One region of the Photobacterium kagoshimensis genome, then DNA from elsewhere that is predicted to be linked to it. Evidence: predicted binding sites of a transcription regulator. Region 1 holds the regulator's gene; each other region holds the start of a gene.
What was found. The regulator MetJ, encoded in region 1, represses methionine synthesis genes. The targets are predictions, from matches to a motif close to TTAGACNTNTANANGTCTAA.
Positions count from the first base shown of each region.

Region 1 (7,429 bases):
TTTGGGCTGAAGAAGTGTTAGCTGAACTAAAAGACATGGATAGCGAAGGTAGCGATATCGCACTATAAGCTTCATTGTCATATCAAAAAGCCGCTATCCAATAGCGGCTTTTTTGTTGCGCCTAGGTCAACTGCACTGGCTCTCACATATTCTACGAAGTCGCAATCTCAACTTCTGCCCGCACACCCAAGGTGTGACAAATAGCGTAGGTCAATTCCGCACGGTTAAGGGTATAAAAATGAAAATCTTTCACCCCTTCACGGCTCAGTACCCGAACCATATCAATCGCATTACTGGCTCCAACCATTTGGCGGCTTAGCAAGTCATCATCTAACCCTTCGTACTGCTTTTCCAACCAGCCAGGAATTTTGACATTATTTGCCAAAGCGAACCGCTTCGCTTGGGTCATGTTCGATACGGGTAAAATGCCAGGTACAATTTCAACATCAATGCCTGCCGCGACACAACGGTCACGAAAGCGCAGATAACTTTCAACATCGAAGAAAAACTGGGTAATCGCACGGCTCGCCCCCGCATCCACTTTTCGTTTCAGGTTGATCAAATCCGCTTGGGCGCTTTTGGCTTCAGGGTGTACTTCAGGGTACGCCGCGACAGAAATATCAAACTCGGCTTCTTTGCGTAATAATTCCACCAAGTCTGATGCATACATGTCTGGCCTACCACCTTGTGGCGGTAAATCGCCCCGCAATGCCACGATATCGCGAATACCGCTATTCCAGTAATCACGGGCGATAGTACGTAACTCATCACGGCTGGCATCAATACAGGTTAAATGCGGCGCTGCCACTAGGCCTGTCTGATCTTTGATATCCTTAATGATCGAGTGAGTGCGATCTCGTTCACCGGAATTGGCACCATAAGTGACAGACACAAACTTTGGCTTCAGTGTTTTCAATCGGTGAATAGATGCCCACAGGGTCTTTTCCATTTGCTCGCTGCTAGGCGGAAAAAACTCAAATGACACATTGAGGTCACCTTTAAGGTCCACAATATTTTGGTTTAGCGCATCTAAATGGCTTGCGTGAGAATACCCCATAGTTCATCCCTTCCTATCCTGGCACCGTGGCCCATCTATCCTTAAAAGTGAACGTCTTTAAATAACCATTTAGACGTCTATATGTCTACAGAATGTCGTGATACCAATTTAATGTCAACCTACTAATCATGAATTTTTTTCAAGTTCATATTGCATAATTTTCACAATAAAAAAACCTGCCAAAGGCAGGTTTTAAAAGGAATAGTGCATGTTTCTAGCGATAAGAACATCGTTAACTAATCATCCTAGTTGGCTTGGTTTATACCGCTATATTCAACTGCCATAAATAATCATAGCAGCCGATCTCACAATCACCACCAATCGCCAACGACAGCGATCTCCGACGCCAAGGCCTGTTTACAACAAAGCGGCAAGACGATTAATGTCCGATAGTAATGCCCCTGCCGTCACATCACGCCCCGCGCCTGGGCCACGGATCACCAGCGGATTATCGCGATACCACCGACTTTCAATCGCAAAAATATTGTCACATGGCAGTAGGTTCGCCAGGGCATGTTCTTTGGGCAAGGCTTCTACCCCAACCACCGCTTTGCCTTTTTTATCCAATCGAGCCACATAGCGCAGTACTTTCTCTTCCGCGTTCGCCTTCACCAATCGCTCTTCCAAACGCGTATCGAGCTCTCCGGCTTGTTCGAAAAAGGTATCGAGACTGACATCAACCAAAGATTCAGGCACCAGAGTTTCCACTTTAACCTGCTCTGGCTCGATGCTAAGCCCTGACTCACGCGCCAAAATAACCAATTTGCGCATCACATCACTACCATCTAAGTCATGGCGAGGATCGGGTTCAGTGAGCCCTTGCTGCCACGCTTGCTCAATCAAGGCTGAAAACGGCACCGAGCCATCATATTGCTGAAATAACCATGACAAGGTGCCAGAGAAAATACCAGAGACTGCAATGATGTCATCACCACTCTCTCGTAAGTCACGCACCGTATGGTTAACGGGTAACCCAGCCCCAACAGTGGCGTTATACAACCAATGGCGGCTGGTTTTGGCAAACGCATCTTGTACCGCATGGTAATCAGCACTCGATGCCGAGCCAGCCACTTTATTGGCTGAAATCAGGTGCAGGCCATTTTCTGCTACCTGTGGGTATTTCGCCGCTAGCTCAGCACTGGCCGTCACATCTAACACCACCACATCATCGTATGGATGAGCCGCTAATGTTGTGAGCAACTCACCTTCGGCGTACTCAATCGCTTCATCGTTAAAGCAATTTAAAGCACGCGCAGGGGCGATACCTTCATAATCAATCCAATGACGGCTACTGTCAGCGACACCAATTAAGGTAAATGTTTTACCATGGCGTTTACTCAGTTGTTCGCACTCGGTTTCAAATAACTCGAGCCAGCGGCTACCAATATTGCCTTTGCCGCATAGCACTAATCCGATCCGTTTCTGCGCTTGGAACAAACTTTGGTGGACACGACCAATCAAGGTTTCAGGGTTCACATGGCGTAAAATCGCCACGAGGCTCAAGCCTGATTCGGCTTCTGCCAGAAATTCAACCGGCTGACCTTTCAGTTGCTGATAGAAACCATGACAATGGACGGGGTTATTAACCACCCCCGCACCAACAACTGCCACCATGGTAAAGCCATCACGTAACCGCAACTCGGCCGCAATACCGCTATCTTGCAGTAAACCTAATACGCCATTAACAACCTCGCCAGTGTAAGCCAGCAAAATACGCCCTTGTTCTACATCCACACTTTGGGCCAACGGTGGTAACTGCGCACGGAGTAAGGTGCGTGCTAACTCTTTACGGACGGGCTCAAAATCATTGGCACGAGAGACATCCAGCTCGATCAGACAAACATCATCTAATGAGGTTACAATTTTAGCACCACGGCCAGAAGCTAATACGCGCTCCACCCGCGTCGACCCCGACTCAGGTTGATGACTGCAACGCAAGGTGAGATCAATAGTGCTCTGGGCAACAGGCTGAAGAGTACGACTATGGAGTACAGGCGCAGCAAGACGTGCCAATTCACTGGCTTCATCAAGACGTAACAAGGGTAGCAGGCAAGCATCTTTTACTTGGCGCGGATCGGCACTGTAAACCCCTGCCACATCGCTCCAGATGGTCACTCGGGCGGCATCAGCTAATGCACCAATGACGGTTGCCGAGTAATCTGAGCCATTACGCCCAAGCAATACCGTTTGTCTTGCTTGGTTTTGGGCCATAAAGCCAGTGATAACAATCCGATGCTGGCTATGCTGCACCAGTTGTTGTTGCAGTAAAGGCCGTGAAGCAGCGCAATCAACTTCAGGTTGCGCGGCGAGTTCAGCCCGTAAAAACTGGCGGGAATCAAGCGCACAAGCAGGCAAAGCATTGGCATTAAGCACAGCGGCTAATAGCCGAGCCGACCACAACTCACCGTGGCCTAATACATTGGCACGAGCCGCCTCATCAAGTTCTAATTCACTCAGCGCTGATAAGGCACTCAGCTCCAGGTGAAGCTGAGTTTGTAATTCGTCCGCTGCGGGCTCAGGTAGCAGATCATTGATCAACTCTTGTTGGTACTGACGTAGCTCTTGCAGCACTTCATGCGCATGGCGGCCGTCTTTCGCCAACAGGGTTAACCATTCAATCAATCGGTTGGTTGTTTTACCCGCCGCTGATACGACAATCAGATCTTCGGCGGTCGAGTACTCTTGTAAAATTGTCGCCACACGACGATAGCATTCGGCATCTGCGAGGCTACTGCCACCAAATTTATGTAATTGACGCGGTTGAACTTGGCTCATTTATCCCACCTCAGCTGCTTGCTGGAAAGCTTGTACTAAATCGGCAATAAGATCAGATGGGTCTTCAAGCCCCACAGATAAACGCAGTAGTGCTGTGTTGATGCCAGCTTCTGCCTGTGCTTCATCGGACATTGCACGGTGTGTCATGCTCGAAGGATGGGCGATCAGGCTTTCAGTGCCACCCAACGATTCCGCCAGCGAGAAACATTTCAGGGCTTTCACAAACACTTCAAGTTGCTGGAAACTCCCCGCCAACTCAAAACTAATCATAGAACCAAACCCTTTTTGCTGGCGCTTCGCGATGTCATGGCCTGGGTGATTCGGCAAACTGGGGTGATAAATCGCGGCAACTTGCGGGTGGTCTTTTAAGAAAGCCAATACTTGCGCCCCATTTTCTTCGTGCATCTTCATGCGCGGCACTAAGGTACGTAAGCCCCTCAGGGTTAGGTAAGCATCAAAAGGAGCGCCAGTTGCGCCAATACAGTTGGCCCACCATGCAATGTTTTCCGCTTGTTCAGCATCCGCTGAAATCAAAATACCGCCAACGACATCAGAATGGCCATTGATGTACTTGGTGGTCGAGTGCACCACAAAGTTAGCGCCCAGTGCGATAGGTTGCTGCAGGACAGGCGAAAGGAAAGTGTTATCCACCGCCACCTGCGCCCCTGCCGCTTTGGCTTGCTGGCACAAAGCTTCTACGTCAATCACGCGGAGTAGAGGATTAGAGGGGGTTTCAACCCAAATAATTTTAGGCTGTTTTGCCAAGGCATCTGCTAAGGCTTGAGGATCAGATTGATCGACAAACTCAACCTTAAAATCACCTTTATTGGCGCGCGTATTAAATAAACGGTAAGTACCGCCGTAACAATCATGCGGTGCTATGATCAGATCATCGGGCCCTAGTAATGCAGAAACAAGAAGGTTAATGGCGGCGGTTCCACAACTTGTCACCACACCACCTGCACCACCTTCTAGCTCTGTCAGTGCGTCGGCCAGCATATTGCGACTCGGGTTACCAGAACGGGAATAATCGTATTGTGGCACCTCACCCAGCTGTGGAAAACTGTAGGTTGATGTGAGATAGATAGGGGGGACAACAGCGTGGTGCTGAGAATCGGATTCAATGCCGGTACGAACTGCAATAGTGGCAAGTTTCTTGTCACTCATATTAACCTTCCTTGTTTCGGTTTAATGCCGAATAAAATTCCTTCATCAACATTAACCACATTAAACTGAGACGTCAACACTTCTAGACGTCTATATGTCTTTGCTTATGGCGGTAAATATCGCTAAAATTCACCCAAACTTTAATTATGACTCACTGCCCTACTCGCAGTTATTTCGTATGACCCCATATTTTCTGAGGTTTTCTCAGTATAGTCATGGCGTGAAATAACCTGAGCGGCGGTAAAAACAACAACGCTGAGAAGGTAAAACATGGCAGAGTGGAATGGCGAGTACATCAGTCCATACGCGGAACACGGTAAGAAAAACGAACAAGTAAAAAAAATTACGGTGTCGATTCCATTAAAAGTCTTAAAAATTCTGACTGATGAGCGTACACGTCGTCAGGTGAATAACCTGCGCCATGCGACCAATAGTGAGTTGCTATGTGAAGCATTTTTGCATGCATATACTGGCCAACCGTTACCCACCGATGACGATATTCGTAAAGATCGCCCTGATGATCTCCCAGCCGAGGCGAAAGCTTTGATGGATGCGATGGGTATTACTTACGAAGACATCAACGAGTAACCTCGTCGCGAGGGGCAAAAAACTGACTGTGGCGACAACATTGGAACCACAGTCAGTAAATATGGAAACGCGCTACTTCTAGATCTTTATAGTGGTAGCTTTTACTTTCATCAGTCTTATGCGGTACGTCCTACCACCAGCGTCAAAAGAAAAATCGTAATAACAATGCCAAGTAACTTAAGTTCACGCTTTTTCATAACTCTCTCCTTGCTGTTTCTCACTCAAAATAAGTTTTCTCACCACCATAATGAACACACCGGTTAACACTAAGTTCAGTGCTAACGACAGCATGCTGATGGTGACAATCGGCCCACCAAAGCCATAGCCAATACTGATCATCAACACCCCTGCACCCACTTCTCCACGTGGCCACATGCTGATCGACAGCGCCAAGCGCTCTTTCAACGTTGCTTGTTTGCGATAGCAAAACAGTGGGAACATCTTGCCGAGATTGGCAATCACAGAAATGATCAAAACGTGGTAAGTAATTTCAGCTAACGACATCGCTGGCATTGCCAGAGTGACGCTCTCTGTTGAGGTGGTTGTTACTCCCCCAAAGATTTGTGGCAAGCTCAGACCAACCAGCACCATGAACACCCCAGCCACAAAGCTTGAGACTTGCTGATCCGCGCTAGATTCATGCTGCGATTTCATCATGCAGCCCAGCACGAAAGCGGGGAGCAAAACTTCGAAATGGACGCCACTGCGTAAATAAAACAACTCACACAGCAACGCAATAATGACGGAATAGCCCATCACAGCGCCCGCAGATGACGGAATAGACCAAAGGTGTAAATAGCGGTAACCCAGCGCTAACAAGCCAAACATTAAAACGAGTGTCACACCTAATGCGGGCTGCCAGCCCACCACTAAAATAGACAGTGGGATCATCAAGAGCACAGTATCGAGATCATCAAAGATGGCCAGCACTCGGGCTTTATTAAACATCCAGGTCGCCCCTAACCCCGCAGCCGTCAGCATGGCAAACAGCACCCCCGCAGAGGTTGGTGCAGCGAAGCGACCAATGACTAAGGTTTCCGTCCATGCATCTAAGTTGCTCCACATCTCTGGCGGCATCAGGACAAAAATGAAATACAGTACAACGCCTATCCACGGGAAGGTTGCCGTTGTCATTGCAACCACGTAGTCCCAGCGGTATTGCTTTAAATTGTTCTTATCAATTTCAAACTCACGACCGACATTGATCATGATGTAGGCCAGCGCTGACATGGTCAGTAACAGAATGGTCGGTTGCAGTTGGCCGTAACCGACTATGAATGATGGCAGCAGTTGTGAGCACACTAGCCCCACCAACAGTAATGCGGAATATATAATGATTTTTTTCACGTCATAACCTCTTGGATTGCATTGTTCATCAGAAATCGCCAGCCCCCTAAAAAGAGGGCTGACAGTTGGGTTAGACGAATTTCACTTTCGTGATTTCTTTGATACCCGACAGTACGAAGGTCGGTACAGATGCGGCAATAACCACAGCCACTAAGTGACTAAACGACAGGGCTTCGGTATTAAAAATCATTTGACCTAAGCCTGTGTACATCACGCTCAGTGATAAGGTTGCAGACAAGGCGACTGCGCCTAGTAGGTACTTATTGGTGAATGGATTTTTGCGGTATAGCGTTGTAAAGCTACGTGAATCAAATAGGTGCCACAGTTGGGCAAAGATCAGCATGGCAAAAGCAACTGTCTGTGCGTATTCCGCACTATGACCAGCATTCAATGCCCAGCTAAATGCCATGTAACTCATGCCACCCAGTGCCAAACCACGGATCACAATTTTGGCGCCTAGGCTGTCGCCAAAGAAACCCTCATTACGTTTGCGCG
Region 1 covers NZ_JAKJSO010000012.1:171,372-178,800, forward strand. The annotation lists gene L4C35_RS10180 (PadR family transcriptional regulator) at 1-68, shown strand, start outside; gene metF (methylenetetrahydrofolate reductase) at 152-1,057, opposite strand; gene L4C35_RS10190 (bifunctional aspartate kinase/homoserine dehydrogenase II) at 1,415-3,832, opposite strand; gene L4C35_RS10195 (O-succinylhomoserine (thiol)-lyase) at 3,833-4,999, opposite strand; gene metJ (met regulon transcriptional regulator MetJ) at 5,270-5,587, shown strand; gene L4C35_RS10205 (cation:proton antiporter) at 5,771-6,934, opposite strand; gene L4C35_RS10210 (cation-translocating P-type ATPase) at 7,005-7,429, opposite strand, start outside.

Region 2 (7,429 bases), on a different contig from region 1:
GTGGATACCATTCAGAAATGGCTTTGAGTACACCGACTTGATACGCTGCGCGCGCACCACCACCGCTGAGTAATAAACTGATTTTAGGCTTATCCTTTGCCATATCAACACCCTGACTATTCTTGTTTAACTATACAAGGTCTTGTCAGGCAGGATAAGCCTTTTTCAATAAGGCGGGATGCGAGCCAATAAAAAAGCCTCCAACGAGGGAGGCTTTTTGATATGGAATTATCAGCGATTAAGCAAGTTTTTGCTTAATAAACTCAACCATCTCTGCAACAGGTACACCGACCTTGCTGCCGTCTTTACGGTCTTTGTATTCCATCTCGCCATTTTCAAGGCTACGGTTACCGATAACGATAGTGTGAGGGATACCGATCAGCTCGTGATCCGCAAACATAACACCTGGGCGTTCTTTACGGTCATCGAATAGCACTTCGATACCAGCTGCAGTTAGATCAGCATATAGCTTTTCAGCGGCTTCTTTAACTTCTGCAGACTTCGCCATGTTCATCGGTACGATAGACACTTGGAAAGGTGCAATCGCTGCTGGCCAGATGATGCCGTTTTCGTCGTAGTTTTGCTCGATAGCTGATGCAACAACACGTGATACACCAATACCGTAACAACCCATCTCAAGGATTGAGTGTTTACCGTTAGCGTCAAGCACGCCACAGTTCATTGCTTCTGAGTAGGCTGTACCTAATTGGAAGATATGACCCACTTCGATACCACGTTTTAGTTGTAGGGTACCTTGACCACATGGGCTAGGGTCGCCTTCAACAACGTTACGTAGATCTTCAACTTGACCGAGTTCAACGTCACGACCCCAGTTGATACCGAAGTAGTGCTTATCGTCAACGTTAGCGCCTGCGCCAAAGTCGCTCATTACAGCAACTGTGCGGTCAACGATGAAGGGTAGTTCAAGGCCAACAGGGCCTAGTGAACCTGGGCCTGCACCGATCAGTGCACGAATTTCTTCTTCCGTTGCCATCTCTAGTGGAGCCGCAACTTCTTTCAAGTTTTCAGCTTTTACTTCGTTAAGCTCGTGATCACCACGGATGATCAGTGCAACGATGTCGGCATCAACTTCATCAGATGCTTTAACAAATAATGTCTTAACTGTTTTCTCGATAGCCAGGCCGTGTTGCTCAACAAGTTCAGCAATCGTTTTTGCATTTGGCGTATCAACAAGCGTCATTTCTTGCGTTGGCGCTGCACATTCAGCAGCAGGTGCAAGTGCTTCTGCTTTTTCGATGTTGGCTGCGTAATCAGATTCTGTTGAGAATGCGATCAAATCTTCGCCACTCTCAGCCAGTACATGGAACTCTTGAGAGCCACTACCACCGATTGCGCCTGAGTCAGCCAGAACTGGACGGTACTCAAGACCCATACGGTCGAACGCTTTACAGTAAGCATCGTGCATTGCATCGTAAGACTTTTGCAGGCCATCTTTGTCGATGTCGAAGCTGTAGGCGTCCATCATGCAGAATTCACGTGCGCGCATTACACCAAAACGAGGGCGGCGTTCATCGCGGAATTTAGTCTGGATTTGGTACAGGTTTAGCGGAAGCTGTTTGTAAGAGCTAACTTCGTTACGTACAAGGCTAGTGATAACCTCTTCAGCTGTTGGGCTAAGTACAAACGGACGAGCGTGACGGTCAGTAAAGCGAAGTAGTTCAGGGCCCATTTTTTCTGAGCGACCTGTTTCTTCCCAAAGTTCAAATGGCTGAACAACGGGCATCAAAGTTTCAACTGCACCTGCATTGTTGATTTCTTCGCGAACGATGTTCTCGACCTTACGTAAAACACGCAGACCAGTAGGCAGCCAAGTGTAAAGACCTGAAGCCAGCTTACGGATCATACCTGCACGAAGCATCAGCTGGTGGCTAATAACTTCTGCGTCATTTGGGGTCTCCTTCAGGGTAGAAAGAAGATATTTACTGGTACGCATTGATGGTATCCGTTTGTTGATAAAAATTTATGTGAAGGGATCTATATTATCAGCTAATCCATTACGCGCCAAAGGATTCGTCATCAATTGGCTCTAATGCGGTAACGGTAATGGCGTCAAAACTCACGCTGAACCTGACATTATAGTTAAACAGATGTACGGCGTATTGTTTATTGTCAGTTTTCCCTTTTTTGTACGCAGGGCGAGGATCTTGCGCTAATACTTCACGGATCACCGCTTGATGATAGGCCTCTTTGCCTTTATCGAGTTGCTTAATCGCTGCCTCGGTAAAGATCACGGGTAAAGTATCGGGTTCTTCAGCCGCAAATCCGCCTTGTGCATCCGGTAAGCTATCGGAATACGGGATGTAAGGCTTGATATCGACGATAGGGGTCCCATCAACTAAATCAACGCCGCCTAATTCAATGATCACATTGCCATTTTGATGGCGTACCCCTTTCAACTCTACCGCAGACATGCCTATGCCATTAGGTCTAAAAGTTGCTCGACTGGCAAATACACCAATACGTTCATTACCGCCAAGGCGAGGTGGCCGAACCGTTGGTCGCCATCCCGCTTCAAGATTCTGATCAAATAAAAACAGTAGCCACAAATGGCTAAATTGCTCTAAACCACGAACAGCTTCTGCGGTATTGGCATCACCTCGTAATACGATTTCAGCGCGCGCACTGGGTACAAGCCCTGGTTGGCGAGGCACCGCAAATTTCTCTTTGTAAGGGGAGTGAATAACACCAACAGGTTCGATAGAAACAGACATACAAGCATTCAAGTTAACGAGAGTGGAGAAACTCTATCATAAATAAACAAAGAAGGAGTTGTTGAGAATAGCTATCAAATGTTACATTATAACAATTGTTATAATGTAACATTAAAATCAAAGCAAAAATAAGGATAGCATCATGAAATCGGGTATCCATCCTGAATACCGAACCGTCGTTTTTCACGACACCAGCGTTGATAAATATTTTCTGATTGGATCAACACTCCAAACCGATCGCACCATTACTTGGCAAGATGGTAAAGATTACCCGTATTACACCTTGGATGTATCGTCGGAATCGCACCCATTTTATACCGGTAAGCAGCGTGTGATTTCTGCTGAAGGGCGTATGGCCAACTTTAACCGTCGCTTTGGCCAAATTGGTTCAGTAAAAGGATAAAACAATGAAAGTATTAAGTTCGTTAAAAAGCGCCAAGATGCGCCACCGTGATTGCCAAATCGTAAAGCGCAAAGGTCGTGTTTACGTGATTTGTAAATCAAATCCACGCTTTAAGGCTGTGCAAGGCAGCGGTGGTAAGAAAAAATAGCCCGTTATTGTGGGTCGCGAGTTATATAAAGTAAAGATTAGATACAACAAAGCCCCTAGCAAAGGGGCTTTGTATTCGGTCAGTGAGTTTCTAGTGACGCATATAGAGGAAGGTGGATTACCAGCCTTTCACCACACCGCCTTGGAATATGTCTTTTGCTGCTGTGTAAACCGCTTCTGATTGGTACGCTTTCACAAATGTTTTTACGTTTTCTGCATCAACATTGTCTTGGCGAGAAACAATCAGGTTTACGTACGGTGACTCTTTATCTTCAACAAATACACCGTCACGTTCAGGCGTTAGATTAATGCTGCTTGCGTAAGTGGTGTTGATAATGGCAAGTTTCACATCATCTAGCGAACGTGGCAGTTGAGCCGCTTCTAGTTCAACAATTTTGAGGTTCTTTGGATTCTCAACAATATCAAGCACTGTTGCGGCTAGGCCAGAGCCTTCTTTCAGTGTTAGTAAACCTTGTTGTTGCAGTAATAGCAGTGAACGACCAAGGTTAGTTGGATCGTTTGGAACGGCTACTTGATCGCCATCTTGAAGCTCATCAACCGATTTAATTTTGTTTGAGTAACCCGCAATTGGGTAAACAAAGGTGTTACCAGCGACTGTGAATTTGTAGCCACGGTCCGTAATTTGCTGATCAAGATAAGGCTTATGTTGGAATGCGTTGACATCAATAGAGCCTTCTTCAAGCGCTGCATTGGGTGATACGTAATCGGTAAAAGTGATCAGTTCAACATCAAGCCCGTATTTGTCTTTGGCTTCTTTAGCGGCCACTTCTGCCACTTGCGCTTCCGAGCCTGCCATTACCCCAACTTTAATCTTGGTATTATCAACCGCGGCTTCTTTTTCACCACAGCCAGTTAGTACAAGTGCAGATGCTAACCCTGCGACGGCAAAAATGTTCTTTAGATTAAACGCCATGTTACTTCTCCTTTATGGGGTATTCCCTGATTTTTTAAGCGAGTTAAGTTGGCTAACTCGCTGTCATAATATGTTGTGCTTGAGTGATGCGTTTTTATTACCTGATACTAAGATTAGCGATGGTCGACACGTTTGACTAAGTGATCCCCGATCGACTGAATCAGTTGGACTAAGATAACCAGCATGATCACGGTAATTGCCATCACGGTGCCATCAAAGCGCTGGTAGCCGTAACGGATACCGACATCGCCTAAGCCACCGCCTCCGACCGTACCTGCCATTGCCGAGTAACTCACTAGTGTGACTAGGGTGATGGTCACGGCGTTAATGATGCCAGGTAGTGCTTCAGGTAAAAGCACTTTGGTTATGATCTGAATGGGTTTTGCGCCCATAGCTTGCGCGGCTTCAACCAACCCCGTTGGCACTTCCAGTAATGCCCCTTCTACTAAGCGAGCGATAAATGGAATGGCACCGACGGTTAGCGGAACGATTGCCGCAGCGGTTCCGATTGAGCTGCCGACAATAAAGCGAGTAAATGGAATGATCGCGACCAATAGAATAATGAATGGGATAGAGCGACCAATGTTGACCACTATGCCCAATACTTTATTAAATTTAGGGTTGGCCATTAGGCCATTATCTTTAGTGAGGTGCAGTGCAACACCGAGTGGAATACCCAGTACAAAGCCAATCAATCCCGATGCCAATACCATGGTGAGGGTTTGGCCTAATGCTTCGATTAATAGCTGAACCAAACGTTCATTGGTTTGCCACCAAGTAGCAATAGTATCAAGCAACATAACCTAGCACCTCTACGTTAACTTTGTGATCGCGAAGGAAGGCTACCGCATTATCGGCTGCTTGTTCCGTTCCATAAAACTCTGCCAGCATCAGGCCAAATTTGACACCGCCAGCGTAGTCCATGTCTGAGCTCAAGATACTGATATCAATATTGAACTCACGTGCTACTTGACTGATCAGCGGTGCATCGACGGAAGCGCCTGTAAACTCTAAACGGATCAGTGGGTAGCTGCCTTCAATGCGCTCTGGTGTCATACGCGCTTTGTAATCTTCAGGAATTGAGAGATCCAATGTTGAGCGAATAAACTCACGGGCAAGATCTGTTTTAGGGTGAGCAAAAATATCGCCAACAGGCCCTTTTTCTACCAGTTCACCGTCACCAATAATCGCTACTTTGGAGCAGATATTTTTGACCACATCCATTTCGTGGGTGATAAGTAAAATAGTGAGCTTTAGCTTGCTGTTGATCTCTTTAAGTAGATCGAGAATCGAGTGCGTTGTTGCAGGGTCTAGGGCGCTGGTAGCTTCATCGCACAGTAGCACTTTTGGATCTGAGGCCAGTGCGCGGGCAATGGCGACACGTTGTTTTTGACCGCCACTTAGATTGGCTGGGTAGCTGTGGTGTTTATCCGCTAAGCCGACAAGCTGAAGCAACTCAGTGACTTTGGTTTTGATATCTGCTTTTGATTTGTTCGCTAGCTCAAGGGGTAGGGCGACATTATCAAATACAGTTCGCGATGAAAGCAGGTTGAAATGTTGAAAAATCATGCCGATCTTGCGACGAGCAAGGGTTAACTCTTGGCTAGACAGCTGGGTTAGGTCGACACCATCAACAATCACTTGGCCATTGCTTGGGCGTTCAAGTAAATTGACACAGCGGATCAGTGTACTTTTACCTGCACCTGATGAGCCAATAACACCAAAGATGGTACCTTGTTCAATGGTAAGGTTGATATCACGCAGAGCATGTATTTCTAACTCTCCCTGATAAAACACTTTGTCTACTCGTTTTATTTCTATCATCGAACTTCCTAGATACCAGATAAAATAATGCGTTTTGCGGTTATACGTATTGTATTTGTAACGCGATTGTGCGAAAAGTTGAATTAAATCGCGTTATGTTGATAATGAGATTAGCAGTCTGGATGGCTAAGTCAATAGATATTTTTACGTCTAGACGTCTAAATGAAATCTGCTTTTAAAGTCCAACGGTAATCCTTAGCGCTGTTATGGTCCTTGAAGCGGTAAATAGATGAATCGCAACTGCTGCCGTGCCATAATCAAGCTAAATGAAATATAGAGGGCTTTCCTTTGGCCAAACCAGCAGTTTTTATCGATCGTGATGGTGTCATTAATGTTGACCACGGTTATGTTCACACTGTAGATGATTTTGAATACATCGAGGGTGTCTTCGAAGCATGTAAGAAATTAAAAGAAATGGGTTACATGTTAGTGCTTGTGACGAACCAAGCAGGTATCGCACGTGGCATGTACACTGAAGATGAATTCTTATCATTAACAGAGTGGATGGATTGGAACTTTGTTGATAATGGCGTTGAGTTTGATGGTATTTACTACTGTCCTCACCACCCAACTGAAGGCCAAGGCGATTACTTACAAGCATGTGAGTGTCGCAAACCGAACCCAGGTATGTTTATTTCTGCGCGAGATTTCCTAAAAATTGATATGGAAAACTCAATCATGATCGGTGACAAAACTGATGACATGAAAGCGGCGCAAGCAGCCAACGTAGGCACTAAAATTCTGGTTCGTACAGGTAAGCCTGTGACTGAAGAAGGCGAGAGCCTTGCATCGGTTGTGCTAGATAGCGTCGCAGATGTACCAGCATGGGTTGCAGCGAAGTAAGCGTAGTTTTTTACGTTAAGCTTCAAAAAAAACAGGTCGCTTAGGCGACCTGTTTTCGTTTGGATTATGGGGCTATTTAACGGTTATCGAGCGGTAGAATTTCTAACACCTGTTGGTAACGTTTGGCGCGTTTTAACAACTTAGCTTGTTGCTTAGCATCATCAAACTCAATCAGTGTGATGTGCTTTAACTCGAGTGCGCTGTTATCGATATTGGGATCAATAAGCTGGTTCAGTTCTTTGATGAACTGGATCATCTGTAGCGCTAACCCATTGGCTGGACTTGCATAATAGCTTTGGCCATTTTTACGAACAAAGGTTTCAACTTGGCTAACATGATCGTTACTGCTGCGTAGCGAAACATATTGCGCCAGCTTGTCACCCTGGGTGTAGTAACCTGTTTGGCTATCACTAAATTGCACCACTAACTTGAGTAGCGCTTCAATTTGGCTGTATTCACCCTTGTGAGGCAAGTTATAGAAGTGCTTGAGGTTCTTGGCGTAGTAAGGGGCTGCTTCTACTTTGGTATTTACCTCAAACGCTGTGA
Region 2 covers NZ_JAKJSO010000024.1:10,754-18,182, reverse strand. The annotation lists gene L4C35_RS19970 (patatin-like phospholipase family protein) at 1-103, opposite strand, end outside; gene L4C35_RS19965 (proline--tRNA ligase) at 239-1,954, opposite strand; gene tsaA (tRNA (N6-threonylcarbamoyladenosine(37)-N6)-methyltransferase TrmO) at 2,016-2,732, opposite strand; gene L4C35_RS19955 (type B 50S ribosomal protein L31) at 2,875-3,135, shown strand; gene ykgO (type B 50S ribosomal protein L36) at 3,140-3,283, shown strand; gene L4C35_RS19945 (MetQ/NlpA family lipoprotein) at 3,401-4,216, opposite strand; gene L4C35_RS19940 (methionine ABC transporter permease) at 4,330-5,016, opposite strand; gene metN (methionine ABC transporter ATP-binding protein MetN) at 5,006-6,040, opposite strand; gene gmhB (D-glycero-beta-D-manno-heptose 1,7-bisphosphate 7-phosphatase) at 6,329-6,883, shown strand; gene L4C35_RS19925 (zinc-dependent metalloprotease) at 6,960-7,429, opposite strand, start outside.
Region 2: a site for MetJ is predicted at 6,183-6,202, ahead of metN (methionine ABC transporter ATP-binding protein MetN). Genes of this name have one in related genera too.

Region 3 (7,429 bases), on a different contig from region 1:
CGTCTTTTTGTATGGTGAAATCTATATCTTGGTTTCCGTGGTTGCTTTTTTTGGTTACCGGCCTGCATTGTTACTCGCTGCTACTCCTATTGTGTGCGCATTTTTAATTGCGAGTCCTAACTTAACACCAACCTTGTTTTTTGCTTATGCATCAAAACTGTTATTAGCTTTGTGTGTCAGTGAATATCTTAACCACTGTTTTCGTGATCTTGTTTTACTAAATTACGATAGCCGTAATTTAAAACATCAATTAAAAGCAGTGAGTTTGATCGACCCAGTTACGCAGCTTCATAATAATAGGCATTTCAATATTGAATTAGACCGGGAAGTTATGTCAGCTCGACGCAGTAAACTTCCGCTTTCAGTGTTAGTTATTAATATACAACCTATCCGTTTATATACTTTTACCTGTGGCCATGAGGCAAGCGATGAGTTACTGCGGATAGTATCGAAAGCCTTAGAGCACGGTGCTTATCGGCCACGAGATTTTATCGCACGAATTAGCGTGGATGAATTTGCCTTGATATTGCCTGAGACAAATGGAGAGGGCGCCGCGATTGTGGCTGAAAGAATAGAGGCTAACATACACAATAGCTGTGATTTGTGGATAGAAAGAGACTTGCATACCGAGCTGTTAATGAAATCAGCGATCGTTGAGTGGAATCAACATATGAGTATGAAAACACTATTGAATCGAATTAAACGCGCCATTACTAAGATAAATACTTACGACATAGAGTAATGCATAATTAAATTCGTAGTGTATTAGGATCAATTACTTATCAATGCCCCTCATTAGAGCCAAGCAGAGGTATCGTGCAAACTTCGCTTTGGTTGACTTTAAAAAGGATTGAGGGGGATTGTATTAGTAACCGATTACGCCGGTTTAATCCCTTCTAAGTGCGTCTGGCACTGCTGACGGGCTGTCGCAAAAAAAGCCTGCAAATAATGGCGTTGGTTTTCTGATGCGCGAATAGCCGCATACAAGCGCCGCCACAATCCCTTGCCTAACGGTTTACTGACGATTAATCCCTGCCGAGCAAAGTCATGAATTGCCCAATTAGGTAAAGCGGCTACCCCGAGATCGGCTGACACCATCTGCACCAACATCAAAGTATTATCTGCTTGTTTCCATTTTTTCGGTTCGATATTAGCGGGTTGTAGGAAGTGCTTCACTATATCTAGACGGCTCTTTTGAACGGGGTAGCTCAGCATGGTTTGCTCAAGAATGTCTTCTGGTTCGATAAAATCTTTATCGGCTAATGGCGATTGTGGCGAAACGACCAAGCGCATTTCAAAGTCGAATAGTGGCTCGTAGTGCACTTCATTACGAGGTTGAATATCTGATGTGATCACTAAATCTAATTCTCCAGCGGTGAGCGCAGGTATAGGCTCAAAACCAAAACCCGAAGAGAAATCGAGCGAAACCGAAGGCCAATGGATTTGGTATTCCTTTAAAGCGGGCATGAGCCATTGAAAGCAAGAATGACAGTCAATTGCCATGTGTAATCGACCATGGGCATCTTCTTTTAAATTGGCAAGAGCGTGCTCGGCTTTGGTGATTCGAGGAAATATTTCATCAGCCAGTTTCAGTAGGATATCCCCTTCAGGGGTGAAGCGTACAGGGCGCGTTTTACGCAAGAAAAGTTGCCCACCTAAGCGCTGCTCTAAGTCTTTCAACTGATGTGACAGGGCTGACTGCGTTAAGCAAAGGGTATTTGCGGTGGCGGTTAACGAGCCTGTATCGCGTAATACCGATAGGGTGCGGAGATGCTTTATCTCGATCATTAGCTTTCTTCAATATCCGTTTGAATAAATTAATCAAATTCAATGTAACTGTATTCAATGGCAGTGTAAACATCTAGATGGCTAGATATAGCCGTGAGTAATATGAAGGAATTGCAATATGATTATTATTGATTATGAATTTTATTCAAATTGAATGTGAGTTATTCGAGATTGTTCAAAGGGAGCGGGTGCGGCATTGTTTAGACATCCAGACTTCTGAAGGAATTAGAATAATGACAACGAACTCAACAGTAACGCCAGCAGCAAAAGATGCAGCAAAAACAGTAACGCACATTCTTGGTTACCCTCGTATTGGCTCTCAGCGTGAATTGAAATTTGCACTTGAAAAGTATTGGCGTGGTGAGATTGATCAAAATGAATTAAAAGAAGTTGGTAGCTTACTACGCCATCGCCATTGGAGTGACCAAGTGGGTGCAGGTTTAGATTATGTAACCGTGGGTGACTTTGCTTGGTATGACCATGTGTTAGGCACCAGTATGCTGTTAGGTCACATCCCACAGCGCCACAATAATGGCTTCCCCGATTTAGATACCCTGTTCCGTGTGGGGCGTGGTAAAGCGCCAACGGGTTGTGCGTGTGCCGCATCAGACATGACTAAGTGGTTTAATACCAATTACCACTATATTGTGCCGGAGTTTACTAAAAATGATGAATTCAACGTCAGCTGGCAGCAGCTTTTTGAAGAAGTAACAGAAGCGAAAAAAGCGGGTCACGATGTAAAGCCTGTTCTGCTAGGCCCTGTCTCTTACTTATGGCTAGGTAAAGAAAAAGAAGAAGGTTTTGATCGTTTATCTTTATTGCCGCGTTTGCTCACAGCGTACCAACAAATCCTTAATAAGCTATCAGGGCTTGGCGTCGAGTGGGTACAAATTGATGAACCTGTGTTGGCACTTGAATTACCTAAAGCATGGGCCGATTCATTTAAATTGGCTTACCAAGTCTTAAAAGGTGATACCAAATTACTGTTAACAACCTACTTTGACAATATTACGCACCATCTGGATAAAATTGTTGAGCTGAATATTGATGGCCTGCATCTTGATTTATCAGCCTCGCCAGAGCAACTGGACGAAGTGGTCGCTAAACTTCCATCCTCTTGGGTGCTATCAGCCGGTGTCGTCAATGGTCGTAATGTATGGCGCGCCGATTTATCAGCACAACTTGAGCGCTTAGCACCTGTTAAAGCAGCGTTAGGTGAGCGCTTATGGGTGGCAAGTTCTTGTTCATTACTGCATAGCCCAATTGATTTGGATTTAGAAACCGAGATTGAACCAGAGGTTCGTCAGTGGCTGTCATTCGCGAAACAAAAATGCCGTGAAGTCACCTTGCTTGCACATGCACTTGATGGTGATGCCATTGCACAAGCCGAATGCGATAAATACAGCGCCCCGATTAAAGCCCGTGTAACCAGCGAGCGTGTAAACAATACAGATGTTCGTCAACGCACAAATGCAATTACCGCTGCGTTGGCTGAGCGTAAAGCCCCGTATAGCGAACGTGCTCGCCAGCAACGTAACGCGCTGGGGTTACCCTTGTTGCCAACTACGACGATTGGTTCGTTCCCACAGACCAATGAAATCCGTACGCAGCGCCGTGACTTTAAAGCAGGGCGACTGACAGAGGCGGATTATAATACCGCATTGAAAGGGCATATTGCTGATGCAATAGCGCGTCAAGAAGCGTTGGAACTTGATGTCTTCGTTCATGGTGAAGCTGAACGTAACGACATGGTGGAATACTTTGCAGAATTGCTCGAAGGCTTTGCGGTAACCCGCTTTGGTTGGGTACAAAGTTACGGTTCTCGTTGTGTGAAACCAGCGGTGATTGTGTCAGATATTTACCGTGCACAACCAATGACAGTTGACTGGGCGACTTATGCACAATCGCTAACCGACAAGCCAGTAAAAGGCATGCTGACAGGCCCAGTGACAATCTTAGGTTGGACTTTCCCACGTGAAGATCTCACCCGTGAGCAAATTGCCAATCAGATTGCCTTAGCGTTGCGTGATGAGGTGTCCGACCTTCAACAAGCTGGAATTAATATTATTCAAATTGATGAGCCAGCGATTCGTGAAGGTTTACCACTGAAAGCGAGCCAGTGGCAGAGCTACCTTGATTGGGCAGTAAACGCTTTTAAAATTTCAGCCGCTAGTGCTGAGCCTGAAACACAAATTCATACCCACATGTGTTACAGCGAATTCAATCACATTATTCAGTCTGTCGCAGCGCTGGATGCTGATGTGATAACCATTGAAACATCGCGCTCAGATATGGAACTGCTCAAAGCGTTTGAAGAATTTGCTTACCCTAATGAAATCGGGCCTGGTGTGTACGATATTCACTCGCCAAACATTCCATCAGTAGAGCAGATTATTCATTTAGTTGAAAAAGCAGAAGGATTGATTCCTGCTGAGCGATTATGGATTAATCCAGACTGTGGTTTGAAAACACGAAACTGGCAAGAAACAGAGGCAGCATTAAAAAATCTCGTCACAGCGGCAAAAACCTTACGAGAGCAATGGCAAGCCAAAGCGGTATAGTTAGTTTAATAAAGAGTATTAGAGGCGATTAGGCTAGGGTAAAACGGCGCACGAACTGTGCGTCTTTTTATTTTTTATAGAAGAATAAGCATAAAAGTGCAGGTCAGAGCAAAAAACAGAAACTCGGGGCTGGTAATAGGTTACTTTTGTTCTAACAATGAAAGGATAACTGGATAGCAAGGGCTCTAATGGGAAAGCGACTTTACAGAATAACCTTAATTTCAGCTATCATGGGGGTTATTATATCCAGCGTGTTCTTTGGTTTATTCTATCAAGTAGAAACAAAAAACATTGAACGTGAATTTCAAGATGAAATAAATGATAAAGCGCTTTCGTATTATAAGGGGCTTAAATTTAATCTTGAATCCATCTATGCGCTAAAAGCACACTTCGATCATAACGAAACTATTTCCTTAACTTCATTTGCGCAAGAGGCGGCATATATTTTAAGCCGTCATAATAAAGTGCAAGCGCTAGAATGGATTCCTCGCGTTCCGCATTCAGCAAGAGAACATTTTGAAGCGGAAGGGAAAACACATTACAAAGGGTATCAATTTACCGAGCGGTTAAGCTCTGGTGAGATGGGGTTAGCAACTGAGCGAGATTATTACTACCCTGTTTTCTATCTAGAGCCGCTAGAGTTGAACCGAGCTGCAATGGGATACGATCTCAACTCAAACGCTCAACGCCGTGAAGTTATGTCTCGGGCAATTGACTCTGGAGATGTTCAACTGTCCGAAGGGGTCGCCCTTGTGCAATCAAAAGATAATCGGATAGGTGTGTTAGCATTAATACCTGTGTTTGATACCCCAATTCTGAATAATAGAGAAGAATCACTGCGTGGATTTATTGCCGGGGTTTTTGATATTAAGTCGATATTTTCTGCGATATACCGTGGCGGTGAAGAGAAAGAAATTGCAATTACCCTGTGGGATGCCAGCACTCCCGCCAATAAGTCGGCGTTATATTCGCGAGATTTGAGTCATCGTTCGCCGGGTGAATTACTAATACAGTATCGCTACACGCGATCAGTGATGAACTATGCGGGGCGACGGTGGGTACTTGAGGCTATACCAAGTCGACATTACTTTTCATCGCGAAGAACACACACGCCTTGGTGGATATTTATTGTTGGCAATGTTTGTTTTGGATTATCAACCTGGATGGCATTTATTGCAGCAAAAAAAAATGAAGCAATGCAAAATGCGTTGGATGAAAAAAATGCCCAGTTAAATAATGCGAATGAAAAACTGGAGCGTTTAACGAAAACGGATGCATTAACCGGTATCGCAAATCGGCGCTATTTTGATGAATATTTTGGAAAAGAATTTTTACGGTCTAAGCGAGAGTCTAAGCCTTTAGCTTTGCTTATTTTAGACATTGATTGCTTTAAGCAGTTTAATGATACCTATGGGCATCAAGCTGGTGATCGTTGTTTGCGGCTAGTGGCAACTGAATTAGAGCGTGTATTAAAGCGCCCAGCAGATCGAATCGCGCGGATCGGTGGTGAAGAGTTTGCTGTCTTATTACCCAACACCACAAGTGGCATTGTTGTCGCAAAACAATGTAAAACGGCAATAGAGCGTATTGCGATTGAACATACTTCAGCGAAGCATGCGAAAGTTGTGACTGTTTCTGTTGGGGTTGTGTCTGTGAGTAAACTAGAAAATCAAACACCTGAATCTTTGTTTAATCTCGCAGACTCTGCTTTGTATCAAGCAAAGTCAGCGGGTCGAAATACAGTACGATGCATTAAAGTCTTACCTGATGTTGCGCCTGAGTTAGTAACTTTATGTTAAGGACTTCCTCTCTTGGCGGCGATAGCTGAGATTGGTCTAAAAAGTAAAAAAGCGAAGCACATGAGGCTTCGCTTTTTATTTTAGTCTGAGTGGTATTACTTAGCGTCACGTTCAAATGTTAGCGTGTGCTCAGCACCTTTCAGGGTAAGTTGGTTACCGCTGATAGTTGCTTCGCTCCAATCACTTAGCGTTTGTGCAAACGTATTTTCTAGTGCCATTGCTGGCGCTGGGCAAGCCATCATCGTCATACCCATTTTATCTAAACGCACTTTGCCTTCTTTATATTCTGCTTGGCCAAAGAAACGGTTACAGCCAGCAAGGCCGTTTGCGTTTAGATCCGCACCTAGTTCTAGGTTAGGCGCTTTCATCGGTTCAGGTAGTTCAAGCGCTTTGCTATCAACTTGCGTAAGTACCCAATTGCTATTGGTTAGTGCTTGTTCTGATGCAACTTGAGCTGTGTTGTTGTTTGCACATGCCGCTAGCAATACAGGAAGAGCAAGGGCTGCTAAAAAACGCTTTTTCATAATAGGTTTCCCCAATAAGTAATGGCTAGCCATTAGATAATAAAGTTATCTCACAATGAGAATGGGCATCATTATAGCGTTAAATATTGAATAGTTGCTTGATGAGATAGCAATTAATCACTAATAATTTTTAACGTTACAATCAGCACTCTTTTCTTGAACTGTTTGTTTATGATGCCAAAATTATGAGGCTACTATCGCATGGTGGTTGAAATGGTTTGTTAGCACTGCGTCAATTTTACACTGTTCATCGTTCTTGTAGACGTGCTTTTAACCTTGTCTTTTTTTCGCGATATTAGCCGCTTCTGCGTCAGCCATGTGTAAATGAACATCTTGTTGAGGGAAGGGAATTGAAAGCCCAACTTCATCAAATCGACGCTTTACTTCACGGGTGACATCCCAGTAAACATCCCAGTAATCTTCTGTTTTTACCCAAGGGCGTACAATGTAATCCACTGATGAGGTATTTAGTGTGTGTAATTTGATGGTTTTTTCAGGTTGGCGAAGCACCATAGGGTGGTCATCAATAATGTCATTAAACACTTTTTCAGCGAGCTCTAAATCGTCGCTATAACCAATACCAAACACCATATCGACCCTACGAACCCGTTCATGCGTCACGTTCTTAATGGTATCGCCCCAAATTTTACTGTTCGGCACAATCAAGATTTGGTTATCAAAGGTTTTGATAGTGGTACTTACTAAGCTCATGTGGCTAACCTTGCCCGATACGCCGCCTGCTTCAACGAAATCGCCA
Region 3 covers NZ_JAKJSO010000020.1:41,097-48,525, forward strand. The annotation lists gene L4C35_RS18295 (GGDEF domain-containing protein) at 1-742, shown strand, start outside; gene metR (HTH-type transcriptional regulator MetR) at 877-1,788, opposite strand; gene metE (5-methyltetrahydropteroyltriglutamate--homocysteine S-methyltransferase) at 2,022-4,349, shown strand; gene L4C35_RS18310 (CHASE domain-containing protein) at 4,538-6,148, shown strand; gene L4C35_RS18315 (META domain-containing protein) at 6,244-6,672, opposite strand; gene L4C35_RS18320 (mechanosensitive ion channel domain-containing protein) at 6,943-7,429, opposite strand, start outside.
Region 3: a site for MetJ is predicted at 1,989-2,008, ahead of metE (5-methyltetrahydropteroyltriglutamate--homocysteine S-methyltransferase). Genes of this name have one in related genera too.

Region 4 (7,429 bases), on a different contig from region 1:
GTGAGAGTAGGTCATCGCCAGGCTTCAATTTCCTTGTTTTCAGATTTAAAAATCTTAAAGCAAAAAAGTTTGTTGAGACAAACTTTAATAGAATTTAGTGCTGGTATGGCTCAGTTGGTAGAGCGCACCCTTGGTAAGGGTGAGGTCCCCAGTTCAAATCTGGGTACTAGCACCATTAAATTTTTCAGCGACCATAGCACAATGGTACCACCTGATCCCATGCCGAACTCAGTAGTGAAACGTTGTAGCGCCGATGGTAGTGTGGGGTCTCCCCATGTGAGAGTAGGACATTGCTGAAACCCATTCTAAAACCCAGCCTTTGGCTGGGTTTTTTCATTTCTGACGTTTAATAATTCGAATTCAGACCAATCACCCTTTCTCGCTTGCGTATTCCCCTTATATTGTATATTTTTATTTAGATATCTGGACGTCTAAACATCTTAAGGAGCAAGAGAGATGCCAATTAAAATTCCCGATCGTTTGCCTGCAACGGATATTTTGCGTGGGGAAAATATCTTTGTTATGACGGAAGCTCGAGCAGCAAGCCAAGGGATACGTCCGCTAAAAGTACTTCTACTGAACTTAATGCCAAAGAAAATAGAAACAGAGACGCAATTTCTGCGTTTGCTTTCTAATAGCCCACTTCAAGTCGATGTTGAACTGCTAAGAATTGATAATCGACCAACCAGAAATACGCCGCAAGAGCACCTTGATACTTTTTATCGTCAATTTGAGATGGTGAAGTCACGCAACTTCGATGGCTTGATTGTGACTGGTGCACCGTTAGGCTTGGTACAGTTCGAAGATGTTCTATATTGGGAAGAAATCCAAGCGATTATGAACTGGGCGAAAGATCATGTGACTTCAACCTTGTTTGTATGTTGGGCGGCACAAGCGGGTTTAAAATTGTTATATGACCTGCCTAAAAAAACACGTAAAGAGAAGTTATCAGGCATTTATCAGCATAAAACGCATGATTGCCATCATCCAATCCTTCGAGGTTTTGATGAAACCTTTAAAGCGCCTCATTCCCGTTATGCTGATTTCTCACCTGATTATTTAGCTGAGCATACAGACCTTGATATTTTGGCGACCTCAGAGCAAGCTGGCGTGTATTTAGCCGCGACGAAAGATAAACGTAATGTCTTTGTAACAGGCCACCCTGAGTATGATGTCACTACCTTACATAACGAATATATGCGTGATTGTAGTGAAGGTATGGAGCCTAACATTCCTCTGAATTACTACCCTGATGATGATCCAACTCAGCCCCCTGTCGCGAGTTGGCGAAGTCATGGTCATTTATTGTTTTCTAATTGGCTCAATTATTGTGTGTATCAGCAAACACCTTTCGATCTTGATCATTTTTCAGAAGATAATTTTACCAAAGATGATTAACTCTTTTTGAGTCTTCATTTGTGCTCAATATGCTGAATACAAAAAAGGCCTGCAATTGCAGGCCTTGTTCTTTTAGAGGGCTATGTTTTAGCTATTTTGTGATTCCCAGTTCTTTGCTTTTTGGATCAAAGAGGTAATGGTTGAGCCTTGTACTAGAATAGAGAAAACGACAACGGCGTAAGTCATGACAAGCATGATCTCACGTACATCTATGTTCTTCTCTGGAATAACGATAACGCCTGCTGGAATGGCCATGGCCATGGCAAGCGCTAAGCCGCCGCGTAATCCACCCCATGTGAGGATGCGAACAGAGTACGGGTTGTAATCACGATAACGGTTAAAGCCAACATAAGATAGGCGAACACTTAAGTAACGGCTAAGCAATACAAGCGGTACAGCAATCGACATCAAGATCCAATCTTCAGGATGGAAGCTAAATTGCAGCATACTCATACCGATCAGTAGGAAAAGGACACCGTTTAGAAATTCATCCACCAGCTCCCAGAAGTGATCAAGATGATCTTCACTTTCTTTAGAGAAACCAATATAGCGTGTCCAGTTACCAATCATGATACCCGCTACAACCATTGCTAGCGGACCTGAGACATGAAGTACATCAGCAAAAACATAACCCGCCGTTGGAATACCAAGCGTTAATAATAATTCCATAGAGTGATCATCTGTTGCGCTGATCAGGTAATGGAATAACAGCCCTAGTGCAAAACCGTAAGCAATGCCACCTATCGCTTCTTGTAAGAATAGCTGACCAACGCCCAATACTGTTGGTGCTTCATTACCAAAGGCGATAGTAAATAGGGTGACGAACAATACCAGACCAAAACCATCATTAAATAGTGACTCGCCTTCAATTTGGGTTGAAATGCGACGAGGGGCATTCATTTTCTTTACGATAGCAAGAACGGCAATGGGATCGGTTGGCGATATCAATGCGCCAAAGATCAAGCAGTATATAAAGTCGAATTGGATGCCAATCGCTTGGCAGACAGCCCACAATGCACCACCGATAAAGAAGGTGGAAAAGAGCGTGGCACCGAGTGCTAAAACGGTGATTTCCCACTTTTGGTCTTCGAGGTTAGGAAGTTTGATCCCTAAGCCACCCGCAAAGAGAAGAAAGCCTAAAATCCCTTTGAGAAGGAAGCTTTCAAAGTTAATTTTACCGAGTTGTTCTGCGGCGATATCTTGGAGGTTAAACCAACCATTTTGTCCGGCAATAACGATCCCTATAGATAAAACCAGTGCTCCTGCAGTGATGGCTATGGTTGTTTGCATCTTGCCTATTTTGCTATTAACAAAAGCGATGAGCATCGCCGCTGCGGCAAGAAAGCATAAGGTACTGTATACGGACATTCGAAACCTCGGGTTGGTGAATGTGTAAAGTTAAAAATTGTCACAAAATATAAAACCATCGGGTCATGATAGCCATAAAAAAATCAGGCTTTTGATGAATTAGTTTTTCTATTCCAATTGTCTTTAGACGTCTAGATTTCCATTTTTGCTGTGATAGGATGTGAATTAGCTGTAACACTAAATAAGGAAGTAAATAGTGGCTAAGGGCAAAGGAATACTTGAACAAAGGTTAGCACAACAGATCCTCATTATTGATGGTGGCATGGGCACCATGATTCAGGGGTATAAATTAGAAGAAGATGATTACCGAGGAGATCGGTTTTGTGATTGGCACTCAGACCTTAAAGGTAATAATGATCTTCTAGTCCTAACGCAACCACAGCTGATTAAAGATATTCATCTTGCTTATTTAGATGCTGGCGCAGATATCCTAGAGACGAATACCTTTAACGCCACCACGATTGCGATGGCGGATTATGACATGGCGAGTTTGAGCGCAGAGATCAACTACGAAGCTGCTAAGCTTGCTCGCCAGGCTGCTGACGAATGGACAGCAAAAACACCGGATAAGCCGCGCTTTGTTGCTGGTGTTTTAGGCCCGACCAATCGGACTTGTTCGATTTCCCCCGATGTTAACGATCCCGGCTATCGTAATGTTACTTTTGATCAGTTAGTTGAAGCTTATGCCGAGTCGACGCGTGCCCTTATTGCTGGCGGTGTCGACATTATTCTGGTTGAAACTATCTTTGATACCCTAAACGCGAAAGCTTGTACTTTTGCAGTTGAAACCGTATTTGAAGAAGATGGTATTCAGTTGCCTGTCATGATTTCTGGCACCATCACGGATGCGTCTGGTCGTACGCTTTCTGGCCAAACTACCGAGGCTTTTTATAATTCACTGCGCCACGTTAAGCCTATCTCATTTGGCCTTAACTGTGCGTTAGGGCCTGATGAACTACGCGAGTACGTTAACGAACTCTCGCGTATTTCGGAATGTGCCGTCTCTGCTCACCCTAATGCAGGTTTACCCAATGCCTTTGGTGAATATGACTTAAGCCCTGATGATATGGCTGAACATATTCAAGAGTGGGCGCAAAGCGGTTTCTTGAACCTGGTTGGCGGCTGTTGTGGTACGACACCAGAGCATATCCGTAAAATGTATGAAGTTACCCGTGATCTTCAGCCTCGCCAATTACCTGATATTCCCGTCGCGTGTCGCTTATCTGGCCTAGAGCCTCTCACCATAGATGCTGATACCTTATTTATTAATGTTGGTGAGCGAACCAACGTAACGGGCTCTGCGCGCTTTAAGCGTTTGATCAAAGAAGAGCTGTACGATGAGGCGTTAGAAGTTGCACGGCAGCAAGTCGAAGCGGGGGCACAAATCATCGATATTAATATGGATGAGGGGATGCTAGATGCGGAAGCGGCGATGGTGCGCTTCTTGAACTTGTGTGCGACCGAGCCTGAAATTTCAAAAGTGCCGATTATGGTCGACTCCTCAAAATGGGAGGTGATAGAGGCTGGCCTAAAATGCGTGCAAGGCAAACCGATTGTTAACTCGATCTCTTTAAAAGAAGGGAAAGATAAATTTATTGAACAAGCCAAGCTGTTACGCCGCTATGGGTCTGCGGTGATTGTGATGGCGTTCGATGAAGTCGGTCAGGCGGATACTCGAGAACGTAAAGTTGAAATTTGTACCAATGCATATCGGGTTTTAGTCGATGAAGTCGGTTTTCCGCCTGAAGACATTATTTTTGACCCCAATATCTTTGCTGTCGCGACGGGTATCGAAGAGCACGATAATTACGCAGTCGACTTTATTGAGGCGGTCGGTGATATTAAACGCACACTACCTTATGCCATGATTTCAGGTGGTGTCTCTAATGTATCATTCTCTTTCCGTGGCAATAACGCGGTGCGCGAGGCTATTCACGCTGTTTTCCTTTATCACTGCTTTAAGCAAGGCATGGATATGGGGATCGTTAATGCAGGGCAGTTGGCTATTTATGATGATCTACCTGATGAACTGCGCGAAGCTGTTGAGGATGTGATACTAAATCGCCGTTCAGACAGTACTGAGCGACTACTCGATATTTCTGGAAAATACCGTGATAGCGGCAAAGTGGAAGAAGACCGTAGTGCACAAGAGTGGCGAGGTTGGCCTGTTGAAAAGCGCCTTGAACACGCCTTAGTTAAAGGCATTACCGAGTTCATAGTTGAAGATACTGAAGAAGCGCGCACGAAGGCGAGTAAGCCACTTGAAGTAATTGAAGGCCCACTAATGTCTGGCATGAATGTGGTGGGTGATTTATTCGGTGAAGGTAAAATGTTTCTACCACAGGTGGTTAAATCTGCGCGTGTGATGAAACAGGCCGTTGCTCATTTAGAACCTTATATTAATGCGGAAAAACAAGCCGGGCAGACCAACGGCAAGATCTTACTTGCGACCGTTAAAGGTGATGTACATGATATCGGCAAGAACATTGTCGGGGTTGTTTTACAGTGTAATAACTATGAAATTATCGATCTCGGTGTCATGGTGCCATGTGACAAAATCCTCAAAGTAGCCAAAGAAGAAAACGTCGATATTATCGGTTTAAGTGGCTTGATCACCCCATCGCTTGACGAAATGGTACATGTAGCTAAAGAGATGGAGCGACAGGGTTTTGAGTTACCACTTTTGATTGGCGGTGCCACCACCTCAAAGGCGCATACCGCGGTTAAAATTGAGCAAAACTATCATGCGCCAGTGGTGTATGTGTCGAATGCCTCGCGCGCTGTCGGTGTCTGCTCTGCGTTATTGTCTGATGAGTTGCGACCTGCTTTTGTCGAGCGATTAGATAAAGAATATGACGTAGTTCGCGATCAACACAGCCGAAAGAAACCTCGTACCGCGCCTGTTACGCTTGAGCAAGCACGGGATAATTGTGTCGACATTGATTGGACGACGTATACGCCGCCAGTGCCCGTTAACCCTGGCGTGCATGTGTTTAAAGATTTCCCTATTTCTGAGCTGCGTCGCTATATCGATTGGACGCCATTTTTCATGACTTGGTCGTTAAGTGGTAAATATCCAACGATTTTACGTCATGAAGTTGTCGGTGAAGAGGCGCAGCGCTTATTTGATGATGCTAATACACTGCTGGATGAGATTGAGGCCAAAGGTATGATTAAGGCCAATGGTGTCTGTGGTTTATTCCCTGCGAATAATATTGGCGATGATATTGAAGTGTATACCGATGACACCCGTAGCAAGGTATTAACTGTCTTGCATGGTCTACGTCAGCAGACGCAGAAAACGAAAGGGGCGAATTACTGTTTGTCAGATTACATTGCGCCTAAAGCGAGTGGTCAGCCTGATTGGATAGGGGCTTTTGCAGTGACGGGCGGGATTGGTGAATACGACATTGCAGAGCAATTTAAAGATGCGGGTGACGATTATAATGCCATCATGATCCAAGCTGTTGCTGATCGATTGGCAGAAGCGTTTGCTGAGTGCTTGCATGAAAAAGTACGTAAAGAGCTTTGGGGTTTCGCCCCCGATGAAGCGCTGGAAAATGACGATTTGATCCGGGAAAAATACCAAGGTATTCGTCCTGCTCCGGGTTATCCTGCTTGTCCTGAGCACACTGAAAAAGGGACAATTTGGTCACTGCTTGAACCTGAAGCGAATGCAGGGATGACATTAACGGAAAGCTATGCCATGTGGCCTGGTGCCGCTGTATCGGGTTGGTATTTTTCTCACCCTGAATCGCGTTATTTTGCGGTTGCACAAATTCAGCAAGATCAAGTAGAAGATTATGCGCAACGTAAAGGGTGGACGCTTGAAGAAGCGGAGAAATGGTTAGGGCCAAACCTCTAATTTTAGATATTACCTACTACCTACGAAGCAAGAAAGGCACTCATGGAGTGCCTTTCTTATTTTTATCGATTACTGAGGCTTAATGTCTTTCGAATAATTGCTGGTGAAGTTGTTGCACGATAGGCTTCGCATTGTCTTGATCGATCAAGAAGCAGAGGTTGTGGGGACTGGCGCCATAGCAGACCATACGAAGCGGATATTGTTCGAGAGAGCCGAATACTTGACTCACAAAGCCTTGGGTATGGCTCATTTGGTTACCAATCAATGCGACTAGGCAGAGCCCTTGCTCGACTTCGACCCGACACCATTCACTCAGAGCTTCAATCGCCGCTTGTGGTAGGGTCGGTGCACCACCTGCGGTATCGGTTTGATCCAGAGTTAGTGAAACGCTGACTTCCGATGTGGTGATTAAATCGACCGAAATTTTATGCTCAGCCAAAATGCGAAATACTTCAGCGAGAAAACCGTAAGCATGGAACATATTCAGACTTGTAAGCGTCACCATGGTTTGGTTGCAACGTAGTGCTATTGCTCGAAAAAGCGGGGCATCGCTAACGGTTTGTCGAATCCAAGTCCCCCCTTGCTCTGGTGCTTTTGAGGAGCCAACAAAGACTGGGATTTGCTGGCGTATCGCAGGAACTAAGGTTGAAGGGTGAAGAATTTTCGCACCGAAATTTGCCATTTCAGAGGCTTCGCTAAAGCTGATTTCTTTTATGGGTTGCGCTTTGGCGGCAATGCGTGGATCTGTGGTGTACATTCCCGGTACATCGGTCCAAATTTCCAAGGTGGTTGCCTTGA
Region 4 covers NZ_JAKJSO010000017.1:226-7,654, forward strand. The annotation lists rRNA gene rrf (5S ribosomal RNA) at 1-23, shown strand, start outside; tRNA gene L4C35_RS16115 (tRNA-Thr) at 100-175, shown strand; rRNA gene rrf (5S ribosomal RNA) at 184-299, shown strand; gene metA (homoserine O-succinyltransferase MetA) at 457-1,398, shown strand; gene L4C35_RS16130 (cation:proton antiporter) at 1,486-2,766, opposite strand; gene metH (methionine synthase) at 2,960-6,631, shown strand; gene lysC (lysine-sensitive aspartokinase 3) at 6,711-7,429, opposite strand, start outside.
Region 4: a site for MetJ is predicted at 2,890-2,909, ahead of metH (methionine synthase). Genes of this name have one in related genera too.